Linked DNA regions of Prochlorococcus marinus XMU1406. Each later gene encodes a partner of the first gene's protein in a complex. Links are inferred from orthologs where the notes say so. Each region holds a gene or a part of one and is shown in the gene's direction. Other genes may lie near its edges.

What was found. Proteins that work in one complex are often made in the same cells at the same time.
Region 2: the proteins of tig (region 1) and rpsG are in contact, whole or in part, in a crystal structure (PDB 3GTY), measured with the Thermotoga maritima proteins. The link is inferred for Prochlorococcus marinus XMU1406 from one-to-one orthologs. Residues at the interface, in WP_004081061.1 of Thermotoga maritima: Glu122, Val124, Val129, Leu130, Tyr133, Glu188, Gly259, Ile262, Tyr263, Glu266, Ser270, Glu273, Gln274, Glu277, Arg308, Gln311, Ile312, Ser315, Tyr316, Glu325, Arg329, Arg336, Leu363, Phe366, Trp367, Arg373, Leu377, Arg381, Leu384, Glu387; in WP_004081843.1 of Thermotoga maritima: Lys34, Lys52, Lys55, Glu59, Arg62, Gln63, Glu66, Asn67, Lys69, Val71, Arg95, Ala109, Lys110, Lys111, Gly112, Arg113, Pro114, Glu117, Glu121, Ile124, Ala125, Tyr127, Asn128, Asn129, Thr130, Gly131, Lys135, Asp139, Arg142, Met143.

The regions. Positions count from the first base shown.
Region 1 is NZ_JAAORG010000003.1:508,044-515,276, forward strand. The notes cover bases 399-3,255. They hold tig (trigger factor), read left to right. Parts: upstream 399-1,043; coding sequence 1,044-2,468; downstream 2,469-3,255. Other genes in these bases: HA149_RS09190 (aspartate-semialdehyde dehydrogenase), read right to left, coding at 399-920; clpP (ATP-dependent Clp endopeptidase proteolytic subunit ClpP), read left to right, coding at 2,534-3,178. Outside these bases: more of HA149_RS09190, read right to left, coding at 1-398; ATP-dependent protease ATP-binding subunit ClpX, read left to right, coding at 3,283-4,650; HA149_RS09210 (DNA polymerase III subunit gamma/tau), read left to right, coding at 4,708-6,468; HA149_RS09215 (glycosyltransferase family 2 protein), read right to left, coding at 6,470-7,233. UniProt on the Bacillus subtilis protein: Involved in protein export. Acts as a chaperone by maintaining the newly synthesized protein in an open conformation. Functions as a peptidyl-prolyl cis-trans isomerase.
Region 2 is NZ_JAAORG010000003.1:362,508-368,142, reverse strand. Bases 1-2,802 are described here. They hold rpsG (30S ribosomal protein S7), read left to right. Parts: upstream 1-1,067; coding sequence 1,068-1,538; downstream 1,539-2,802. Other genes in these bases: fusA (elongation factor G), read left to right, coding at 1,635-2,802; rpsL (30S ribosomal protein S12), read left to right, coding at 668-1,042; gltB (glutamate synthase large subunit), read right to left, coding at 1-472. Outside these bases: more of fusA, read left to right, coding at 2,803-3,710; tuf (elongation factor Tu), read left to right, coding at 3,756-4,955; rpsJ (30S ribosomal protein S10), read left to right, coding at 5,055-5,375; HA149_RS08385 (LON peptidase substrate-binding domain-containing protein), read left to right, coding at 5,432-5,635.

The DNA.
Region 1 (7,233 bases):
GTTCTTACCCTGCCAACAGCAACATTATCCCTTCCCATAACGTCATTTGGCATAGGAAATCTATTATTTTTGTAATCCTCAATAATTTCAATTCCAGGAGATTTTTTTAATTCTTCAAGAGCATTTTTAGGCTCAACTAGACCGGCAAATTCAATATTAATCGATTCAGAATGTGCTCTAAGTACTGGGACTCGAACGCATGTAGCAGAAAGCTTTAAATCAGTAATATTTAATATTTTCCTGGTCTCATTAACCATTTTCATCTCTTCTTCGCAGTAATTATTTGCAAGCATGGGTGAATTATGTAAAAACAAATTGAAAGCCAGTGAGTATGGCAAAACTTCACTTTTTTGAGGATTACCCTGAAGATATTGTTCAGTTAAAAGTTTTAGTTCCTCCATAGCCAATTGGCCTGCACCACTTACAGATTGATATGTTGAGACAACAACTCTTTGAATAGTCGAAAGTTTATTTAACGGAGCTAAAACTAATGTCAACAAAATCGTAGTGCAGTTTGGATTTGCTATTACACCATCATGATTGAGTGCGTCACTAGCATTAACTTCAGGAACTACAAGAGGTACATTCTTATCTAATCTGAAAGCACTGGAATTATCTATCAATAAAGCATTTTGTTCCATAATGGTAGACAACCATTTTTTTGAAATACTTCCGCCAGCTGAAGCTAAAACTAAATCAAGATTCAGAAATTCTTCCTTAGTTGTTTTTTTTGTAACTAATTCTTCACCTTTCCAAATAATTTTTTTTCCTTCTGAACGCTCTGATGAAAGCAAGACCAATTCTGATATTGGGAAATCACGTTGTTCAAGAATTTTGAGTAATTCAGATCCCACAGCACCTGAAGATCCTAAAACAGCAACTTTTAATGGCCTATTAGGCAAAAACGGAGATTGTCTCACACTTTAAAATGATTTTTATAAATAGATTGACTATTTTTTTTACTTTATCAAAAAAATAACTTTCAAGGAAATCACATAATGTGAAATAATTAAGTTTCGGCTTTTAGTAATAATTACAAAAAAATGGCTAAAGAAGCATTAATAGTCAAAACAACCCCTCTGCCTCAAAGTAGAATTGCATTTGAATTAGAAATACCATCTGAGACATGCAAAACTTGTGTGAATGAGACAATCAGTACTATCAGTCGTTCGGCTAAAATTCCGGGATTTAGACTTGGTAAAATTCCTAAACAAGTCTTAATCCAAAGAATTGGCATCACACAATTACATGCTTCTGCTCTAGAAAAAATTATTGATAAATCATGGCAAGAAGCATTAAAAATAAAATCTATAGAGCCACTAAGTGAACCAGAATTGGTAGATGGATTTGAATCTTTACTCGCAAAGTTTAGTCCTGAAAAATCACTTAAGGTTACTCTTCAAACTGATGTTGCCCCCGAATTAAAACTAAAAAAATCCAAAGGACTTAGTATTGAAATCTCAAAGACAAAGTTTGATCCTAAGTCAGTAGATGAAGCGCTAGAAAAATCGAGAAGTCAGTTTGCAAACATTATTCCAGTATCCAATAGAGCAGCAAAATTGGGAGATATTGCTGTAGTTAGTTTCAAAGGAAAATATAAAAATTCTGGTAAAGAGATTGATGGTGGGACAAGTGAATCAATGGATCTTGAGTTAGAAAAGAACAAAATGATTCCCGGTTTCGTTGAGGGAATCGTAAAGATGAAAATTGGAGATACTAAAACACTTAACCTTAAATTTCCTGAAGATTATTCTCATGAGGCTTCAAGAGGCCAAGAGGCAATCTTTGAAGTAAATCTTGAGGATCTTAAGGAAAAAGAACTACCTGAACTTAATGATGATTTTGCAAAACAGTCTGGCAACAAAGAATCATTACAAGAGCTCAAGAAAGATATTGAGAAGCAACTTAAAGACAATTTTGAAAAAACTCAAAAAGATATCAAAATTGAAGCTTTATTAAATGCCTTAACAAACGAATTGGTTGCTGAAATTCCAAAATCTATGATTGATATAGAAGTGAGGAATAATATTGAACAAACCGCTCAAAGATTTGCTCAACAAGGTCTTGATGTTAAATCTACTTTCACTCCGGAATTAGTAAAGTCATTAGCAGAGTCCACAAGGCCTCAAGCTGAAAAAAATGTTCAAAGAAATTTAGCTCTAAAAGCATTAGCTGAAAAAGAAAAAATAACAGTTGAAAAAGATGAAATTGATTTAAAAATGAAAGATTATGAAGATGCTATTTCTCAATCTTCAAAACAAATAGATATTAAAAAATTAACAGAAGTAATAAGTGACGATTTACTCAAAGAAAAATTAATAATTTGGCTTGAAGAAAATTCTGAAATAAAAGAAAAAACTACAAAAACTTCTAAAGCAACCAAAACCTCCATAACAACAAAAACAAAAAAAACTTCAACAAAAACAACAAAAGCCACAAAAACTCAAAATAAAAAAGAAAAAAAATAATTTATGAAATTTCCTACTAATTAAACAAAAACCCCTTAAATTACTTATAAGACTAAAACTAATTTGTGAACTCAGAAAAAAAACATTTAATCCAAAGCTCAATAAGTTCTTACGAAAGTAATAATAAAACTATTGCCGCTGTTCCTACCGTTATAGAACAATCAGGTAGAGGAGAAAGAGCTTTTGATATTTATTCAAGACTATTGAGGGAGAGAATAATTTTTTTAGGTACTGGAATTAATGATCAAGTATCTGACTCACTTGTTGCACAATTATTATTTCTTGAAGCTGAAGATCCCGAAAAAGACATCCAAATATATATCAATTCCCCTGGAGGCTCAGTAACTGCAGGAATGGCCATCTACGATACCATGCAACAAATATCCCCTGATGTAGTGACAATATGCTTTGGAGTAGCTGCAAGTATGGGGGCATTTCTACTTTCTGGAGGAGCAAAGGGGAAAAGATTGGCTTTACCTAATTCTAGGATTATGATTCATCAGCCTCTTGGAGGTGCACAAGGTCAAGCAGTAGAAATCGAAATACAAGCTAAAGAAATACTTTTTCTCAAGAAAACATTAAATTCGCTTCTAGCAGAACATACCGGTCAACCTTTAGATAAAATTAATGAAGATACAGAAAGAGATTACTTTTTATCTCCAATAGAAGCAGTTGAATATGGATTAATTGATAAAGTTATCAAAAAGTGACAAGGAATACTGATTTTTTAAGAATATGATGACGAATCGATATTTATAAGCAATCCTAGTGAATAGGGAATATTTAACACCTTTCACATTAAAACTTATAATCGATGGCTAAATTCGACGCCCATCTTAAATGTTCATTTTGCGGGAAATCACAAGACCAAGTAAGAAAGCTTATAGCTGGCCCTGGGGTTTATATCTGTGATGAGTGCATAGACCTTTGTAATGAAATTCTCGATGAAGAACTACTTGATAATCAAGCGTACGCAAACAACGCTCCGCAAGTTAAAAAGAAATTACCAAATGATAATCCAAAAAAATCTGTTCCTTTAGAATTAACCTCAATTCCTAAGCCATTAGAAATTAAAAATTTTTTAGATAATCAAGTTGTTGGACAAGAATCTGCAAAAAAAATATTATCAGTAGCCGTATACAATCACTACAAGCGATTAGCTTGGAAAGTTAAAGAAGAAAGTAAAAATAGCAATTCAACAGATTCACAAGCAACTAAATTACAAAAATCAAATATTTTACTCATCGGCCCGACTGGAAGTGGAAAAACATTATTGGCTCAAACTTTAGCAGAGTTTCTAGATGTTCCTTTTGCAGTAGCTGATGCAACGACTTTGACAGAAGCTGGATATGTTGGGGAGGATGTTGAAAATATACTTTTAAGACTTCTGCAGAAATCAGAAATGAATGTAGAACTAGCTCAAAAAGGAATAATTTACATTGATGAAATAGATAAAATTGCAAGAAAAAGCGAAAATCCTTCAATTACTAGAGATGTCTCTGGTGAAGGTGTACAGCAAGCATTATTAAAAATGCTTGAAGGAACAATTGCTAATGTGCCACCGCAAGGCGGAAGAAAACATCCTTATCATGACTGCATCCAAATCGATACAAGCCAAATATTATTTATTTGCGGGGGGGCTTTTATAGGTTTAGAGGATATCGTTCAAAAGCGTATGGGTAAACACTCCATAGGATTTACGACCAATTCAGATCATGACAAAGTTGATGCAAAAAAAATCGTAGACCCAAGAGATTCCTTGAAAAATTTAGAATTAGATGACTTAGTGAAATATGGCCTAATTCCAGAATTTATTGGAAGAATTCCAGTTTGTGCTGTATTAGATCGTCTTACTAAAGAAACTTTAGAATCTATTTTGACTCAACCAAGAGATGCATTAGTAAAGCAATTCAAAACTTTGCTCAGTATGGATAATGTTGAATTATCTTTTGAGCCTGATTCTGTTGAAGCGATAGCAAATGAAGCATATAAAAGAAAAACAGGTGCAAGAGCATTAAGATCAATAATTGAGGAACTAATGCTAGACATAATGTACACTTTGCCTTCTGAAGAAAATATAAAAGAATTCACAGTAACGAAAAAAATGGTAGAAAATTTGTTCTCATCTAAAATTGTTAAACTACCTTCAGGATCAAAAAGAATCATTAAAGAGTCTGCATAAAATTAGAGTTTAATTTTTTAAATTTAATCCCGAATTTTTATAATTAATGTAAAATAAATGCCAAATATACATAAGCCTTTTCATCAAAAATATAGACCAAACAACTTAGACGAACTGGTTGGGCAAAAATTTATATCCATTACACTCAAACAAGCACTATTAACAAAAAAAATTGCTCCTGCATATCTTTTTAATGGTCCAAGAGGCACTGGAAAAACATCAAGTGCAAGAATATTGGCAAAATCATTAAATTGTCAGACGTTCGATCAACCTACGATAAATCCTTGTGGTAAATGTGACTTATGTAGACAAATTACAGATGGGAACGCTCTAGATATTATAGAGATTGATGCAGCTTCAAATACAGGAGTTGAAAATATAAGAGAAATTATAGAAAGAGCGAGATTTGCACCAACTCAAGCAAGATGGAAAGTATACGTTATTGATGAATGTCATATGCTTTCAACGGCAGCTTCAAATGCTTTACTAAAAACTATTGAAGAACCGCCCTCAAGAGTTGTATTTATCCTTGCGACTACAAATCCTGAGAGAGTATTAAATACAATACAAAGTAGATGCCAAAAATTTGATTTTAGAAGAATAAGCCCCAGTGACATTTTTCAACATTTAGCAGAAATAGCCAAAAAAGAATCCATTGAATATGAAGTTCAAGCGTTAAAAATGATTGCAAAAAGATCTAATGGAGGTATGAGAGATGCACAAAGCCTCCTTGAACAACTAAATCTTTTACCAGAAGGTATAACAATTAATAATATCCAAAACCTGCTAGGAGAAGTATCAGAAATTGAATTAACAAATCTGATTAAATCCTTGATTGAAAATAATCCAGAGTCATTAATTATCACCTGCAACAAATTATATGATGCTGGAAATGAACCCCATCAAATAATTATCGGATTATTAAATATGACAAGAGATCTACTACTGCACACTACAAACAATAAATATTCAGATCTTTACTATACCTCTAATGAATTTCAAGAGGAATTGGATAAAATTTCAAAAATAATAAATAAATCAACAATAATTAATTGGCATAATAATTTAAGAAATATTGAATATCAAATCAAAACAAGCGATAATCCAAGGCTTTGGTTTGAAATACATCTAACTAGTCTTCTAGATAATCAAGAGATAAATAATTTTGAAAACAAGCTAGAAATTAAAAAGAATGTTAATGATGAGAAGCGTGAAAGCATAGAAAACATTGCAATGACTAATAAAGAAAATATTTCTAATGAAATTCAAAAACCAAGCATTAAAAAGGAGAAAAATCACGAGAAATTGATTGAAAAAAAAGACAAAAAATTAGAAGAATTTGACGTTCTTGAAAAAGAAAGTATGGAACATATTTCTGACAATACCCAAAATGATCCTGGACCAAATAATTTAAAAGATAAATGGGAAGTGATTCTTTCTAAATTAGAGTTACCATCTACAAGAATGTTACTTTCACAACAAGCCGAACTTGAAAGTTTTGATTCGGAGAAAATAACAATTGCATTATCTCCAAACTGGGAAAATATGATAAAAAGCAGAAAAGTTATAATTGAAAATACAGTAAAAAAGATATTTGGAGAAGAAATAGTACTTAATTTTTCAACCAAAAAATTAACTAAAAGTAACCCAAAAAACACTTTAGAAATAAACCAAAATGAAGTAAAGAATTTGAAACCAATAAAAAAAATAGAACCAACAACTAATTCGTCAATAACAATATCTAACGAGGAAAATTATGATAGTTCGAAAAACTTAGCAAATTTCTTTAATGGAGAAATTATAGAGCTTGATGAATAAATTACACTCCAGTATGAAGAGTTTTTCGCCAAAGTATCTTTTTGGGAAAAATAGACATCTTTATTGTTACCCAGGGGATTACTATAAACCAATGTGATAAATAAAAAACCGATATAAATACCATCCAAAAGTTGCTTGTTTGCAATACGGGTACCTCGCTTTTACAAGAAGAACCGTACCAAAAAGCAATTCCAGATAACATAAAAGCTGTGAATGAAATAGGCCAGTAAATTGGTGAATCTAATAAAGCAATACTGAGAACTAAATCAAAAATAGTAATGATTGGCAGTGCATATTGCAAGATGAAGAAGTAAGTTAAATCAAATTTTTGCAAATAATCAATTTTATTTGTAAGTAATTGATCCCCATAATCAAAGAATCTTTGCAACCCCCCCTCTGCCCATCTTTGTCTTTGCGCTAATAAAGCATTTAAATTCTCAACTGCTTCCTCCATGACTGGAGGATCCCATAAGATTCCAATTCTAGATTTTGATAATAATAGCCTTAAACTTAAGTCGAGATCATCTGTAACTGTGTCTTCATTAAAAGAACCACATGCCAATAATGTATCTTTCTTAATTAATTGACCATTTCCCCTTAATTCAGAAACTCCAGCAACTGATAATCTTCCATATTGAAAGATTGCGTCCATAGCCATCTCCATTGACTGACATGAAGTTAAAAAATTCTTACTTACATTTGTTACTGATTTTCTTAATTGAACTGCAGACCAATCACCATCTTCTACAAAACTAAATAATCTTA
Region 2 (5,635 bases), 140 kb from region 1 along the record:
ATAAAATCCACTGACAGATGAATGGAGCATTTGCTTTGGCTAAAGGACCTAAGATTTCATTATTAACAGGTACTGTTCTCCAAGATGTTTTGTTGATTCTTAATTTTTCTGCTTCCTCCTCGCATATTGATTTACATTCTTCAATTTTCTCTTTTTTATTAGGCATAAAAATCATACCTAAACCTTTATCAAAGTCTTTTTTATTTTCAAAATTAACTTCTTTTTCTAAGTAATTCCATGGGATTGAACACAAAATGCCCGCCCCATCTCCTGAGTCACTATCCCCTCCACAACCTCCTCTATGCTCCATGCAATTAAGGCCTTTGAGGGATTGTTTTAAGATCCAGTTGCTTTCTATCCCATTAATATTTGCTATGAAACCAACTCCACACGCATCTTTTTCACCAATTATTCCATTTGGGGAATAACTATCTTGATATGGCCCAACGATTCTTTTGATACTCTCTCCCATGGATTATTTAATTCTATATAAGTTATTTATGTATTCCTATTATAAAAATAAATACGAAAATAAATCTAAAGATAATGAATATTTACCAAAGAATTTTAATTTCACAAATTTTTAGAAAAATATCTTTAAAAACTTTTAGTTGGTGCTCGTAAAAGGTTATGATATTTAAATGTTTATTTTTTCAAAATATAATAGATGCCAACCATCTCACAATTAATAGGTTCAGAAAGAAAACGTCTGACAAGAAAAACAAAATCCCCAGCTTTAAAGGCTTGCCCTGAAAGAAGAGGGGTATGTACTAGAGTTTATACATCAACACCTAAAAAACCTAATTCAGCTCTTAGAAAAGTTGCAAGGGTTAGATTAACTTCTGGTTTTGAAGTAACGGCTTATATTCCTGGAATTGGACATAATTTACAAGAACACTCTGTAGTACTTCTTAGGGGTGGAAGAGTTAAGGACTTACCTGGGGTTAGATATCATATAATAAGAGGAACTTTAGATACGGCTGGAGTCAAAGATAGACGTCAATCCAGATCTAAGTATGGAGCAAAAGCTCCAAAAGATTAATTTGTAAACAGTACTCTTTAAAAACATGTCACGTCGTAATGCAGCAGTAAAAAGACCAGTTCTCCCAGATCCTCAATTTAATAGCCGTTTAGCTTCTATGATGATTTCTCGATTGATGAAACATGGAAAAAAATCTACAGCTCAAAAAATATTGTCTGATGCTTTCTCTTTAATAAGTGAGAGAACTGGCGGGAATGCAGTTGAATTATTTGAAACAGCAGTTAAAAATGCTACGCCTCTTGTTGAGGTAAGAGCTAGAAGGGTTGGTGGTGCCACATATCAAGTGCCTATGGAAGTACGCCAAGAGAGGGGTACAGCTATGGCATTAAGATGGCTTGTCACATTCTCACGGGCGAGAAATGGCAAAAGTATGTCTCAAAAACTTGCTGGTGAGTTAATGGACGCTGCAAATGAAACCGGTAGTTCTGTTAAAAAAAGAGAAGATACCCACAAAATGGCTGAAGCTAATAAAGCTTTTGCACATTACAGATATTAATTTCGTCAAAAAGGTACTCAAGTAGTTTATTATTATTAAGAGTTTGCTTTTGGTGAACTAAAATTATCAAAATTTATTTTATTTGGAGCTTTAAAATTGGCACGCGACTTTCCCCTAGAACGAGTAAGGAACATAGGTATAGCCGCTCATATTGATGCAGGGAAGACAACAACAACTGAAAGAATCTTGTTTTATTCAGGTGTGGTCCACAAAATAGGAGAGGTTCATGATGGCGCTGCAGTAACTGATTGGATGGCTCAAGAAAGAGAAAGAGGAATAACAATTACAGCTGCTGCAATATCTACTAGTTGGCAAGATCATAGAATCAATATTATCGATACTCCAGGACACGTTGACTTCACTATTGAAGTTGAAAGATCGATGAGAGTTTTGGACGGAGTTATTGCTGTATTTTGCGCTGTTGGAGGAGTTCAGCCTCAATCTGAAACAGTTTGGCGTCAAGCTGATAGATACTCTGTTCCAAGAATGGTTTTTGTAAATAAAATGGACAGAACTGGAGCAGATTTCTTAAAAGTTAATGAGCAGATAAAAGATCGACTTAAGGCAAATGCATTTCCTATACAATTACCAATTGGAGCTGAAGGAGATCTCACTGGCATTATTGATTTAGTTGCTAATAAAGCTTATCTCTACAAAAATGATCTTGGTACTGATATTGAAGAAGCTCCTATCCCAACTGAGATGCAGGAAGAGGCTGCTGAGTGGAGATTTAAGTTGATGGAGAGCGTAGCAGAAAATGATGAAGAGTTAATTGAAATATTCCTCGATACAGGAGAATTATCTGAAGAACAACTTAAAAAAGGTATAAGGGAAGGTGTTTTAAAACATGGATTAGTCCCTGTACTGTGTGGTTCAGCTTTTAAGAATAAAGGTGTCCAACTTGTACTAGATGCTGTCGTTGATTACTTGCCAGCTCCAGTTGATGTGAAACCAATACAAGGTGTTCTACCCAGTGGTAAAGAAGACGTCAGGCCTTCAGATGATAATGCTCCTTTCAGTGCATTAGCTTTCAAAGTGATGTCAGATCCTTATGGGAAATTAACCTTTGTAAGGATGTATTCAGGTGTTCTTTCGAAGGGAAGCTATGTCATGAATTCTACAAAAGACGCTAAAGAGAGAATTTCTAGATTAGTAATTCTGAAGGCTGATGAAAGAGAGGAGGTAGATGAATTGAGGGCAGGAGATTTAGGAGCTGTATTAGGTCTTAAGAACACAACAACAGGTGACACTCTTTGTAACACAGAAGATCCCATAGTTTTGGAGACATTGTTTATCCCTGAACCAGTTATCTCAGTGGCTGTAGAGCCAAAAACCAAAGGGGATATGGAAAAATTATCAAAAGCTTTAGTTGCTTTGTCTGAAGAAGATCCAACCTTTAGAGTAAGTACAGATCCTGAGACAAATCAAACTGTTATTGCAGGTATGGGTGAACTGCACCTGGAAATCCTCGTTGATAGAATGTTAAGGGAATTTAAAGTTGAAGCTAATATTGGAGCCCCTCAGGTTTCATACAGAGAAACTATTAGGTCAAGTTCTAAAGGTGAGGGTAAATATGCAAGACAGACTGGAGGTAAAGGTCAATATGGTCATGTAATAATTGAAATGGAGCCTGCTGAGGTTGGTAAAGGTTTCGAATTTGTCAACAAAATTGTTGGCGGAGCTGTACCAAAAGAGTACATAGGTCCTGCATCTAATGGGATGAAAGAAACTTGTGAATCCGGTGTTCTTGCCGGTTATCCACTTATTGATGTAAAAGTAACACTAGTCGATGGTTCATTCCACGATGTAGACTCATCTGAAATGGCCTTCAAAATTGCAGGTTCCATGGCTTTTAAAGATGGGGTTAAAAAATGCAATCCTGTCCTCCTAGAGCCTATGATGAAAGTTGAGGTCGAAAGTCCTGACGACTTTCTTGGATCTGTAATTGGTGATCTCTCTTCTAGAAGAGGTCAAGTAGAAGGACAGTCTGTTGATGACGGATTGTCTAAGGTACAGGCCAAAGTGCCCTTAGCCGAAATGTTCGGTTATGCCACTCAACTCCGATCAATGACTCAAGGTCGGGGTATATTTTCAATGGAGTTCGCAAATTATGAGGAAGTTCCTCGTAATGTTGCTGAAGCTATCATTTCCAAGAATCAGGGCAACTCCTGATCTCTAAACCAAAACACTCTTAAACCCTCGATTCTTTAATTCAAAATGGCTCGCGAGAAGTTCGAAAGGAACAAACCACATGTCAACATAGGTACTATTGGCCATGTTGATCATGGAAAAACAACACTAACTGCTGCTATTACAAATGTATTAGCCAAAAAAGGTCAAGCTCAAGCTCAAGACTATGGAGACATTGATGGTGCTCCCGAAGAAAGAGAGCGTGGTATTACAATTAATACAGCTCACGTCGAGTATGAAACTGAAGGCAGACATTATGCTCATGTCGATTGCCCAGGCCATGCTGATTATGTAAAAAACATGATTACAGGGGCCGCCCAGATGGACGGAGCTATTCTAGTTTGTGCAGCTACAGATGGCCCAATGGCACAAACTAAAGAGCATATTCTTCTAGCTAAACAGGTTGGAGTTCCAGCTCTTGTAGTTGCTCTTAATAAGTGCGATATGGTCGATGATGAAGAAATTATTGAACTTGTTGAAATGGAAATTAGGGAACTATTAGATAGTTATGACTTCCCTGGAGATGATATTCCCATAGTTCAAGTTTCTGGTTTAAAAGCTCTTGAAGGAGATTCAACTTGGGAATCAAAGATTGAAGAATTAATGAAAGCAGTTGATGCTAGCATTCCAGAGCCTGAAAGAGAAGTTGACAAACCATTCTTGATGGCAGTTGAAGACGTTTTCTCGATTACTGGTAGAGGAACTGTTGCTACTGGAAGAATTGAGAGAGGTAAAGTTAAGGTTGGAGAAGAAGTAGAAATAGTTGGAATAAGAGACACAAGAATAACAACTGTTACTGGAGTTGAAATGTTCCGTAAACTTCTTGATGAAGGTATGGCTGGCGATAATGTAGGTTTACTTTTACGTGGTGTCCAAAAAGAAGATATTGAGAGAGGAATGGTACTTGTTAAGAAAGGATCTATTACCCCTCATACCCAGTTCGAAGGAGAAGTTTATGTTCTTAAAAAAGAAGAGGGCGGAAGACATACTCCTTTCTTCGCAGGATATAGACCTCAGTTTTATATCAGAACAACTGATGTTACAGGTCAAATAACCGCGTTTACTTCTGATGATGGTTCTAATGTTGAAATGGTTATGCCAGGAGACAGAATCAAGATGACTGGAGAATTAATCTGTCCAGTAGCGATTGAACAAGGTATGCGATTTGCAATCCGTGAAGGTGGACGTACTATCGGTGCTGGAGTTGTTTCTAAAATACTCAAATAATATATTTGAATTTTAAAAATTTAACCTCAATCATCTAATATAGGTATATGGATAAGGGTCATTTAATTAATGACCCTTTACTAGAAGTTATTTGAAACTATGACCGCATCAATTGCACAACAAAAAATAAGAATAAGATTGAAAGCATTTGATAGAAGAATGCTGGATTTATCTTGCGATAAAATAATCCAAACTGCTGATACTACTTCTGCCTCAGCAATAGGACCAATCCCTTTACCTACAAAAAGGAAGATTTATTGTGTCCTAAGATCACCACATGTAGATAAAGATTCTAGAGAGCATTTTGAAACAAGAACGCATCGAAGAATAATAGATATCTACAGCCCTTCCGCAAAAACTATTGATGCTTTAATGAAACTAGATCTTCCAAGTGGTGTAGATATAGAAGTTAAACTTTAATTAAACCCGAAATAGCCCTAAATTGATTAATATAAAAGCAATGATATGACGATTAAATGGGCGAACTCTCAGTAAGGGAATTACCTTTATTTCCTTTGTCAGAAGTAGTTCTTTTTCCTCAAGAAGTATTGCCTTTGCATATTTTTGAATCGAGATATAGGATTATGCTCCAATCTGTTCTTGAGAGTGATTCTATGTTTGGAGTTATCAAATGGGATCCAGCAACTAAAAGTATGGCTAACGTGGGATGTTGCGCACAA